2 regions of the Duganella sp. AC237 genome follow, and region 1 is predicted to be linked to the other one. Evidence: predicted binding sites of a transcription regulator. Region 1 holds the regulator's gene; the other holds the start of a gene.
What was found. The regulator sigma-54, encoded in region 1, starts transcription at its own class of promoters, with help from an activator protein. The targets are predictions, from matches to a motif close to TGGCANGNAANCTGCTTT.

Region 1 (4,361 bases):
ATGCGTCGCGCGCATCATCAACGGCGACCGCCCGGCCATCGCGCGCACCGTTTCGAGCGCGAATGGCGTGGTGTCCGCCTCCAGCGACTTGACGATGGCCGGCACCGGGCCGGCGCCGAAGTGGCGGTCGATGTCGGCGCGGTTCGCCTCCAGCCTGGATACCCCGGCCGCGTCCTTGAACGACTCCGCAAAGGCCGCGATCGCCTCAACCAGCTCGGCGCCCGGCGTGGACTCCAGAATCGCGTCCAGCACCTCCAGTTCATCCGCAGGCACATAGTGATCCGCCAGGCCCGCGTACAGCGCATCGGCCGCCCCTATCGTGACGCCGGTGACGCCGAGGTAACGCCCCAGCCCGCCCGGCGCGCGCGACAGGAAATAGCTGCCGCCCACATCCGGGAACAGGCCGATGTTCACCTCCGGCATCGCCATCCGGGTGCGCTCGGTGACGATGCGCACCCGGCTGTCCGGCCCGGCCTGCGCGATGCCCATGCCCCCGCCCATGACCACGCCGTCCATCAGCGCGATGTACGGTTTCGGATAGCTGTGCACCAGGTGGTTGAGCGAATACTCCTCGGTGAAGAAATCCTCGATCAGCGCGCTGCCGGTTTGCGGCGTGGCGCGGCCGGCGTCGTGGAAGAAGCGGATGTCGCCGCCAGCGCAGAAGGCCTTTTCACTGCTGGAGCGGATGACCACGGCGGCGACGTCGGAATCGTCGCGCCACGCCAGCAACGCCGCCGTGATATCGCGCAGCATCGGCAGGGACAGCGAGTTCAACGCCTTGGGCCGGTCCAAGGTGATGAAGCCGGTGCCGTTGACGATAGCGGTGTGGACCAATTCGCTCATGATGTCGCAACCCGTGAAAAAAAATCTATTCTACCGTCGAAACGGGATAAATGATTTTCATCGAATCGAGAGGAAGTAAAACGCGGGACCGAAAAACGCGGACACAAAAAAGGGCGCCCTTGCGCCCTTTGTTGGATGGTGCCGGAGGCCGTTGTTATAGGGCGGCGGCAGCGGGTTCGTAGCTATCCGGGAGATGCTTGATCGCATCGTGGCCGTGCTGCTGAACTTTGGATTTGTATTTCATGACCTGCCGGTCAAGCTTGTCGACCAGGGTGTCGATCGCGGCGTACAGGTCTTGGGACAGGCTTTCCACGTACACGGTTTTACCCGACATGCGCAGATTGATTTCCGCCTTTTGGCGCTTGGATTTCTCTTTAAGGTTATCTACAGTCAGAATGACAGCAATATCAATAACTTGATCGAAGTGACGAGTGACACGTTCCAGTTTGTTCTGTACGTATTCGCGGATGGCCGCGGTCACTTCGAGATGATGTCCACTGATGGTCAGATTCATACACGCTCCTAAAGATAGATGTCGCTTACGGTCAGTGCCGCGCCCATTGCGGCCGGGCGCACAGTGACCAAGTAACTACAAAGACTTGCGGAGACTGACGGGAGGGATTTTCAACGCTTCGCGATATTTGGCAACAGTGCGTCGCGCAATCACCATGCCTTGTTCCCCCAGCATGTCCGCAATCTTACTGTCGGATAATGGATTTTTAGGGTCTTCAGCTCCTGTCAATTGCACAATGAGTGCCCGTATCGCCGTCGAACTTGCTTCACCGCCCGCTTCGGTGGCGACGTGGCTACCAAAGAAATATTTCAACTCAAACATGCCGTGCGGCGTCAGCATGTACTTTTGAGTCGTCACCCGAGAAATAGTGCTCTCGTGTAAACCCAGTGTATCAGCAATTTCGCGAAGCACAAGGGGGCGCATGGCAACGGCGCCGTGCGAGAAAAAGTTCTTTTGTCTTTCTACTATCGCCTGGGCCACGCGCAGAATGGTGTCGAAGCGCTGGCGCATATTCTTGATCAGCCACTTGGCCTCCTGCAGCTGCGCGCCCATCTGGCCCTCGCCCTTTCCCTGCTTGAGCAGGTTGGCGTACATCGCGTTGACCCGCAGGCGCGGCATGACGTCGTTGTTCAGGCTCACCTGCCAGCCGTTGCGCGCCTTCTTGACGATCACGTCCGGCACCACGTAGTCGGACACGTCGGACGCGAACGCCGAGCCCGGATGCGGATTGCACAGGCGGATGACGGCCTGCGCCTCGCGCAAATCCTCGTCGTCGCACACCAGCGCCTTTTTCAGCTTGTTGAAGTCGCGCTGGGCGAACCACGTCAAATGGTTCTCGACGATGGTCAGCGCCATGCGCCGCGTCACCAGGGCGATGCCCGGCAGGCGCTTGATCTGCAGCGCCAGGCATTCGGAGGCGTTGCGCGCGCCCACGCCCATCGGGTCGAAGCTTTGCAGCATCGACAACGCGGTGCGCAGCTCGTCGATGTCGACTTCCAGTTCCTCCGGCAGGCGCGCGTGGATTTCCTCCAGCGGCTCCTCCAGGTAGCCGTTCTCGTCGAGCGCGTCGATGATCAGCTCGACCAGCGCGCGGTCGCGCATCTCCAGCACCGTCACGCGCATCTGTTCCATCAGGTGCTCGCGCAGGGTGCAGTGGTTCGCTTCCAGTTGCGGACGCGCGTCCTCGTCGTCGGGGGCCTTGCTGCGGCCGGCGTCGCTCCAGTCGACATCGGCCTCGCTGCTGGTACTTTCGGTATCGGCGGCCGGGCCGTCGTAGGTGTCGGCGTCGGCCGGCGCGGGCGCATCCTGCTGGTTCGGCGGGCCTTCGGCGGGCGCTTCGCCGGCCGGCGCCTGCTGGCTGATGGCGCCGTCGGACAGCAGCCGCAGCGAACGGTCGAGCGGGTCGTCCAGGCGCTCGAGCAGGGGATTGTCGGTGAGCAGTTGCTCGAGCTCCTGGTGCAGCTCCAGCGTGGACAGCTGCAGCAGCCGGATCGACTGCTGCAGCTGGGGTGTCAGCGCGAGGTGCTGCGACGTGCGCAGTTGCAATGACTGTTTCATGGGGCGCGATTACATTCTGAAGTGTTCACCCAGGTACACGCGGCGGACCGACTCGTCGGCGATGATATCGTCCGGCCGGCCTGAAGCCAGAACCGAGCCCTGGTTGATGATATATGCGCGGTCGCAGATGCCCAGCGTCTCGCGCACATTGTGATCGGTAATGAGGACGCCGATATTGCGTTCCTTGAGGAAGCGCACGATGCGCTGGATCTCAATGACGGCAATCGGGTCGACCCCGGCGAAAGGTTCGTCCAGCAGCACGAAGCGCGGGTTGGTGGCCAGCGCGCGGGCGATCTCCACGCGGCGGCGCTCGCCGCCGGACAGCGACAGCGCCTGGTTTTCGCGCAGCTTTTCGATTTGCAGATCGGCCAGCAGGGTATTGAGCCGTTCATCGATGGCAGCCTTGGATAAAGGCTTGCCGTCCACTTTCTGGATTTCGAGGACGGCGCGGATATTCTCTTCCACGGTCAGCTTGCGGAACACCGAAGCCTCCTGTGGCAGGTACGACAGGCCGAGCGAGGCGCGGCGGTGGATCGGCAGCGAGGAGATGTCGACGCCGCTGATATCGATGGTGCCGGCGTCCGACGGCACCAGGCCGACGATCATGTAAAAGGAAGTGGTCTTGCCGGCGCCGTTGGGGCCGAGCAGGCCGACCACTTCGCCGCATTCGACCTGCAAGGACACGTCATGCACGACCTGGCGCTTGCCGTAGGTCTTCTGCAGGCCGCGTACGATCAGGGTGCTACCGCATGTTGGCTCCATGCTTATTTCCCCGCCGCTGGATTGGTGGCCGAAGCGGGCTGGGGAGTCTGCTTGGCCGACGGCTGGATCACCATCGTGCTGCGGCCGGCGCCGGGCTTGCTCTCGCCGCTGGCGGTATTTTTCACGGCGAAGAATTCGCGCCGGCTGTCATAGGAGATGAATTCGCCATCGACCTGGCTGGCGGTCTTGCTGCCTTCCAGTTTCTTGATCTGCGCCTTCGAGAACAGCTTGACCAGCTCGGTCTTGCCGTCGTATTCGATGCGGTCGGCGCGGCCATCGACCCACTGGTCGCCGGCGCCGTCGAGCTTCTGGCGGAACGTCGCCTGCACGCCCGGCGCGCCGGTCAGCACCACCAGCTGGTAGCCCTCGGGATCCTCGGTGACGACCGCCTTGGGCGACTTCATCAGCAAAGTGCCGCGGGTCAGCACGACGTTGCCGGTGAAGGTTTTGATCTGCTTGACGTCGTCGGCGTCGAGGTTGTCGAAGGAGATCTCGGTCGGCTTGTTGGAGTCGGCTTTTTCAGCGTGGGCCGCGCCCATCGCGGCCAGCAGCAGCGCGGCCGACAGTATCAGTTTTTTCATCATGGTGTCCTTCATATCTGTCTCTTGTCGTATCTTGTATTGATTTAGCGCGGCGCCTTGGGCGGCATCGTGATCGTTCCGCGTCCGCCCAGTTGCAGCTGGCG
Region 2 (4,361 bases), 140 kb from region 1:
CGGACTGCGCCTTGGTGTCGCCGAAGGCGGCCAGCGAGTCCGGCGCGGCGGCCTTGTCGATCACCGCCGGCACCTGGCCGCTGATGAAGTGGATGGTGGCGGTCGACGGGATCGTCACGGCCAGCGCGATCGGGAAGTCCGACCCCGGAATCTTGTGGCGCACGATCTCCGCCTTCTCCTCCACCTTCGGCGCCTTGGCGGCGGCCATCGCCGGCGACGCCGACAACAGGGCCACGGCGGCGGAGATCAACAGAGCGGTGGCGGATTTGGTGAGTGCTTTGGTCATGGTCTCGTCTTCCTTGGGTTGTATAGAGTGGTAATCAGTGTTTGTTCGACATTTCGGCGCTGCCGAAATGGGCCACGCCAAGCGTGTCGCGCAGTTTGAGCACCTCGGCCTCGGTCAACGCGTCGGCCTTGTTGCCCCAGCTGGCGCGCACATAGGTCAGAATCGCGGCCATATCGGCATCGCTGATGTTCTCGCTGAAGTCGGGCATGCCGCCGCGGCCCTTGAGCAGCACCGTGGCCACTTCGGCGTGGTCGCCGGTGACAAATTTGCTGCCGGCCAGCGCCGGGAACGCGCCGGGGATGCCCTTGCCGGTGGCCTGGTGGCAGGCCGCGCAGTTTTTCAGGAACAGCGCCTTGCCGTCCGGCGCCGTGGTGGAAGCCGGCGCCTGCGCCTGCGACGGCGCCGTGGCGGCGGCCGCGAAGGCGGCCACGATCACCATCGCGGCCTTCAGTAACGTGTCCCTCATGCGCTGGCCCTCGCGTGTATCCTGGCGATCTGCTGCCAGGCCGATTCGATGGCGCCGGCCTGCCAGCCGGTCAGGTAGCTCAGGTGCTCGCCGGCCAGCATGATGCGGCCCTCGCCTTCGAGCAGGGTCGGATAGGCGGCCGCGCGGGTCTTCTCGGTCCACTCGGCCCAGCCGCCCAGGTTGTACTGCACGCGGTGCCACGCCACCGAGAACGCGTTCTCGTATTCGTCGCGGTACTGCGGGAAGATCTTCTGGCCGGCGGCGACGGCGAATTCGGCGCGTTCGGCCGGCGTCAGCGCGCTGACCTCGATGGCGGCCGTCTGGTACTGGTAGTAACCGAGCAGCACGCCCTTCTTCTTCTGCCAGCCGTACGACGGCATCGAGATGGTGTTGATGCCTTTGAGGTCGGTGAGCACGTGGCCGCCGTAGATGTTGTCGTCCTCCTCCCAGAAGCGGCGCTTCATCTGCAGGCCGATCTTGCCGACCGGCGCGTAGGCCACCGTGGCGACGGCCTTCTTGAACGCGTCCGAGAAATCGGTGTCGATCTGGCGCAGCACCGACAGCGGGATGGTGCACAGGCAGTAGTCGGCCGTCACGCTGGAGGCCTTGCCGGTGGCGGTGTCCTTGAAGGCGATGGTCACGCCCTTGTCGTTCTGGCGGATGGTCTGCACCTCGGCACGGTAGCGGATGGTCTTGCCGACGCGCTTTTCAAACGCCTTCGGGATCGCGTCCATGCCGCCGACCGGCTGGAACATGGTCGCCTGCATCGGGAAGTCCTGCACCGCGCTGTAGACGTTGCCCAGTTTGGAGGCCAGCAGTTCCTTGAAGCCCAGCGGGTCGGACTGCTTGCCTGGTCCGGGCTCCATGCCGGCGCCCGGATAGACGGCGAAACCGCGTCCGGTGCGGCCCTTGTATTTCAGGTCGGCGCCGGCCAGCTGGCCCTCGTGCGCCAGGTAGTCGAGCAGCAGGCGCTTGTCGTCGGCGGTCAGCTCGGCGTCGAGCTGGTTGTTCTTGATCGACTTGGCCAGCATCTCGTCGACATGGCCGCGCATGTCGGCCTTGATCTCCTTGATGCGCAGGCGCTTGCCGGCGAAGGGGCCGGCGTTTTCGGAATACACATAGGAGTGGTCGTTCTCGTTGACCATCACCTCCAGCGGCACCTCGAACAGGCGCGTGTAGTGCAGGGTCGACTGGTGGTGCAGCGGGATGCGCCACGGGCCGTGGTTGATGTACTGGCCCTCGTCGAAGGCGCAGGTCTGTTTGTCGCCGCCCAATTCGGTCAGGCTGAAGCCCTTGCGGGCGGTCTGGCAACGGCCGCCGGCGAAATCGCGCGCCTCGAGGATCTGGCACTGGTAACCGAGCTTGCCCAGCTCGAAGGCGGCGGTCAGTCCGGCCAGGCCGGCGCCGAGGATCACCACCTTCTTGCCTTTGCCGCTGCCGCTCAGCGCGGGCGGCGCGGAAGACGTCGAGCCGATGCCCATGCCCCAGGCGTTCATGGTGTTTAACAGCAGGCCGGTGCCGCCGACGGCGGCGGCCCGGTACAGAAAGTCCCTACGGGTAAATGAACTAAACGGTTTAAACGGTTTTACTGTTTTGCTTTCCATCGGTTTCCTCACCAGTCTGCCTGAAATAACTTGGGTGACTTGCTTACCCATAGTTCCAATCTAGCAAGGCGCGTGCCACGCGCTGCACGCAAAACAAACATGCTTCACAACGAAGGCAAGCCTTGTGGCGCAAGGCCTCCTTTCATCGAACAATGTTTTTACATGGACCCCGCGTACGCTCCGGACACCCGCGACGGCAAGCGGCCGGCGACAAACTTTATTCGCGTAAAACGGACTTTATTCGCGGCGGCGCGCGACGCGCGCGGGTGGGACCGGCGGCCGGGTAGACGGCGCGCGGCGGCGCCGCGCACCAGCAAGAGGCACATAAAAAAGCGGGGATGGGAGGATGCACGACGCTGGACCGCGCCGCCGCCGGCGGCGCGGGTGACCGGCTGCGTCTCAGCCGGCGAAGCTGGCGAGGGCCGGTGCGCCGCTGCGCGCCAACGGCGCGGACGATGTTGACGATGTGGACGACCCGGGGGAGGCGGCCGCCTCGCGCGGCAGGCGGGCGATTTCCTCGGCCGACAGGTGGCGCTGGGCGGCGCAGGCGTCGTCCAGGTGGCAGGCGTGGAACTGCATCGGTGCGGCCGGATCGAGCAGGTAGATCATGTCCAGGTTGGACGGATCGTAGGCGACCTTGACGCTCCAGTGGCCGCGCAGGCGCGCGCGGTCGAACCAGCGCTCGTTGATGGCGCGCGCGCAGGTGTAAGTACTTTCGAACAGGCGGATGCCGTCGGCGCCGACCTGCGCCGACGCCACCGGCATCAGGCTGCAGCGGATCAGGTGCTCGGGATAGGTTTTGAGGCTGCCGCCCCGGTGGGCCACGCCCCAGTCCCACAGCTGGCGCGGGGTGGCGTTGCCGGCGTGGGACAGCGGGTGGCGGTTGTTGTAATAGAGGATGCAGTCGATGACGATGCGGGTGAACTGCTCCAGATCGAGCACGCCGTCGAGCCGGCACGGCGCGCCCTCGTCGTTCGGCGCCAGCAGGCGGAAACGCTTTTCCAGCACCGCCTTCCAGTCGCCCGGGCCGTCGTCGACGGCGACGCAGCGCAGGTTGAAGTTATTCAGCAAGGCCGGGTCCATGCCGCCCTCGCCGCCATCGCGGCCGGCCGTCAGCGCGGCGTTGGCGAACAGGGTTTCCGGCAGGTGGCGGCACGGCCACTGCGCCGCCTCGATGCGGCGGCCGAACTGCTGGCTGTAGCGCTGTTTGTCGGCGCCGCAGTTGGCCAGCGCCAGCATCGCCTGCGGCCAGCTGGCCGGCCCCAGGCCGATGTAGACGCCGGTGACCAGGCGGCTGAACGAATCGACGGCCAGATAGATGCGCGGGCGGCCGACCGCTTGCCGGCGGTCGGCGCGCGAGACCAGGCACACCTCGGCGCAGACGGCGTCGAGGTAGAAGCCGGCGCCGGGCCGGCCCGGCGGCAACGCTTGCGGCGCGAACGCCGCCGGCTGGCCGGCCAGGGAGGCCAGCGAGGCTGCCGTGGCGAACGGGGTGGGCGTGGCGGGGCCCCACGGCGCGGCCGCGCCGTCGCCCCGGCGCGCCACCTCGGGCGGACGGTCGTCGTCGTGGTCGAGCCAGTAGTTGAACTGGCCGAAGGTCGGCAGCACGGCGCTGCGCCCGGCCGGCGTGGTCAGCACGCGGCCCGATGCTTCGTCGATGCGGCGCTCGACGAAGAACTCGTCGAGCATCTGTTCATAGGCGCCCAGGCGCGAGAACTTGGCGTGGCCGGCGGCGTAGCGGGCGATGGCGACGCGGAAGGTGCGGCGGATTTCCTCGTCGGCGTTCAGGCCCGGCCCGGCGTCGGCGCCGTTCTTGCGCGGGCGTCCGCGCTTGACGCCGGCCGAGGCCTGGCGCACCTTGCCCTTGCCGCCCGAGTTGCAGTAATCGGGCAGCAGCGCGTTGGGGGTCTGGCCGCGCTGCCAGTAGCGGCGCAGGTAGCGGTAGATGGTGGGATGCGAGACGCCGTGGGCGCCGGTGGCGCGGGCGATCAGCTGGCCGCGCTGG

Region 2: AC0IYS_RS27955 (flavin monoamine oxidase family protein) is a predicted target of sigma-54. The motif match lies at 2,417-2,434, and genes of this name have one in related genera.

The regions. Positions count from the first base shown of each region.
Region 1 covers NZ_CEEDEW010000003.1:6,459,339-6,463,699, forward strand. Annotated here, with positions in the region: gene AC0IYS_RS28485 (enoyl-CoA hydratase/isomerase family protein) at 1-843, opposite strand, end outside; gene hpf (ribosome hibernation-promoting factor, HPF/YfiA family) at 998-1,357, opposite strand; gene AC0IYS_RS28495 (RNA polymerase factor sigma-54) at 1,433-2,914, opposite strand; gene lptB (LPS export ABC transporter ATP-binding protein) at 2,924-3,676, opposite strand; gene lptA (lipopolysaccharide transport periplasmic protein LptA) at 3,679-4,272, opposite strand; gene lptC (LPS export ABC transporter periplasmic protein LptC) at 4,302-4,361, opposite strand, start outside.
Region 2 covers NZ_CEEDEW010000003.1:6,319,317-6,323,677, forward strand. Annotated here, with positions in the region: gene AC0IYS_RS27945 (RidA family protein) at 1-286, opposite strand, end outside; gene AC0IYS_RS27950 (c-type cytochrome) at 321-752, opposite strand; gene AC0IYS_RS27955 (flavin monoamine oxidase family protein) at 749-2,356, opposite strand; gene AC0IYS_RS27960 (Mu transposase C-terminal domain-containing protein) at 2,756-4,361, opposite strand, start outside.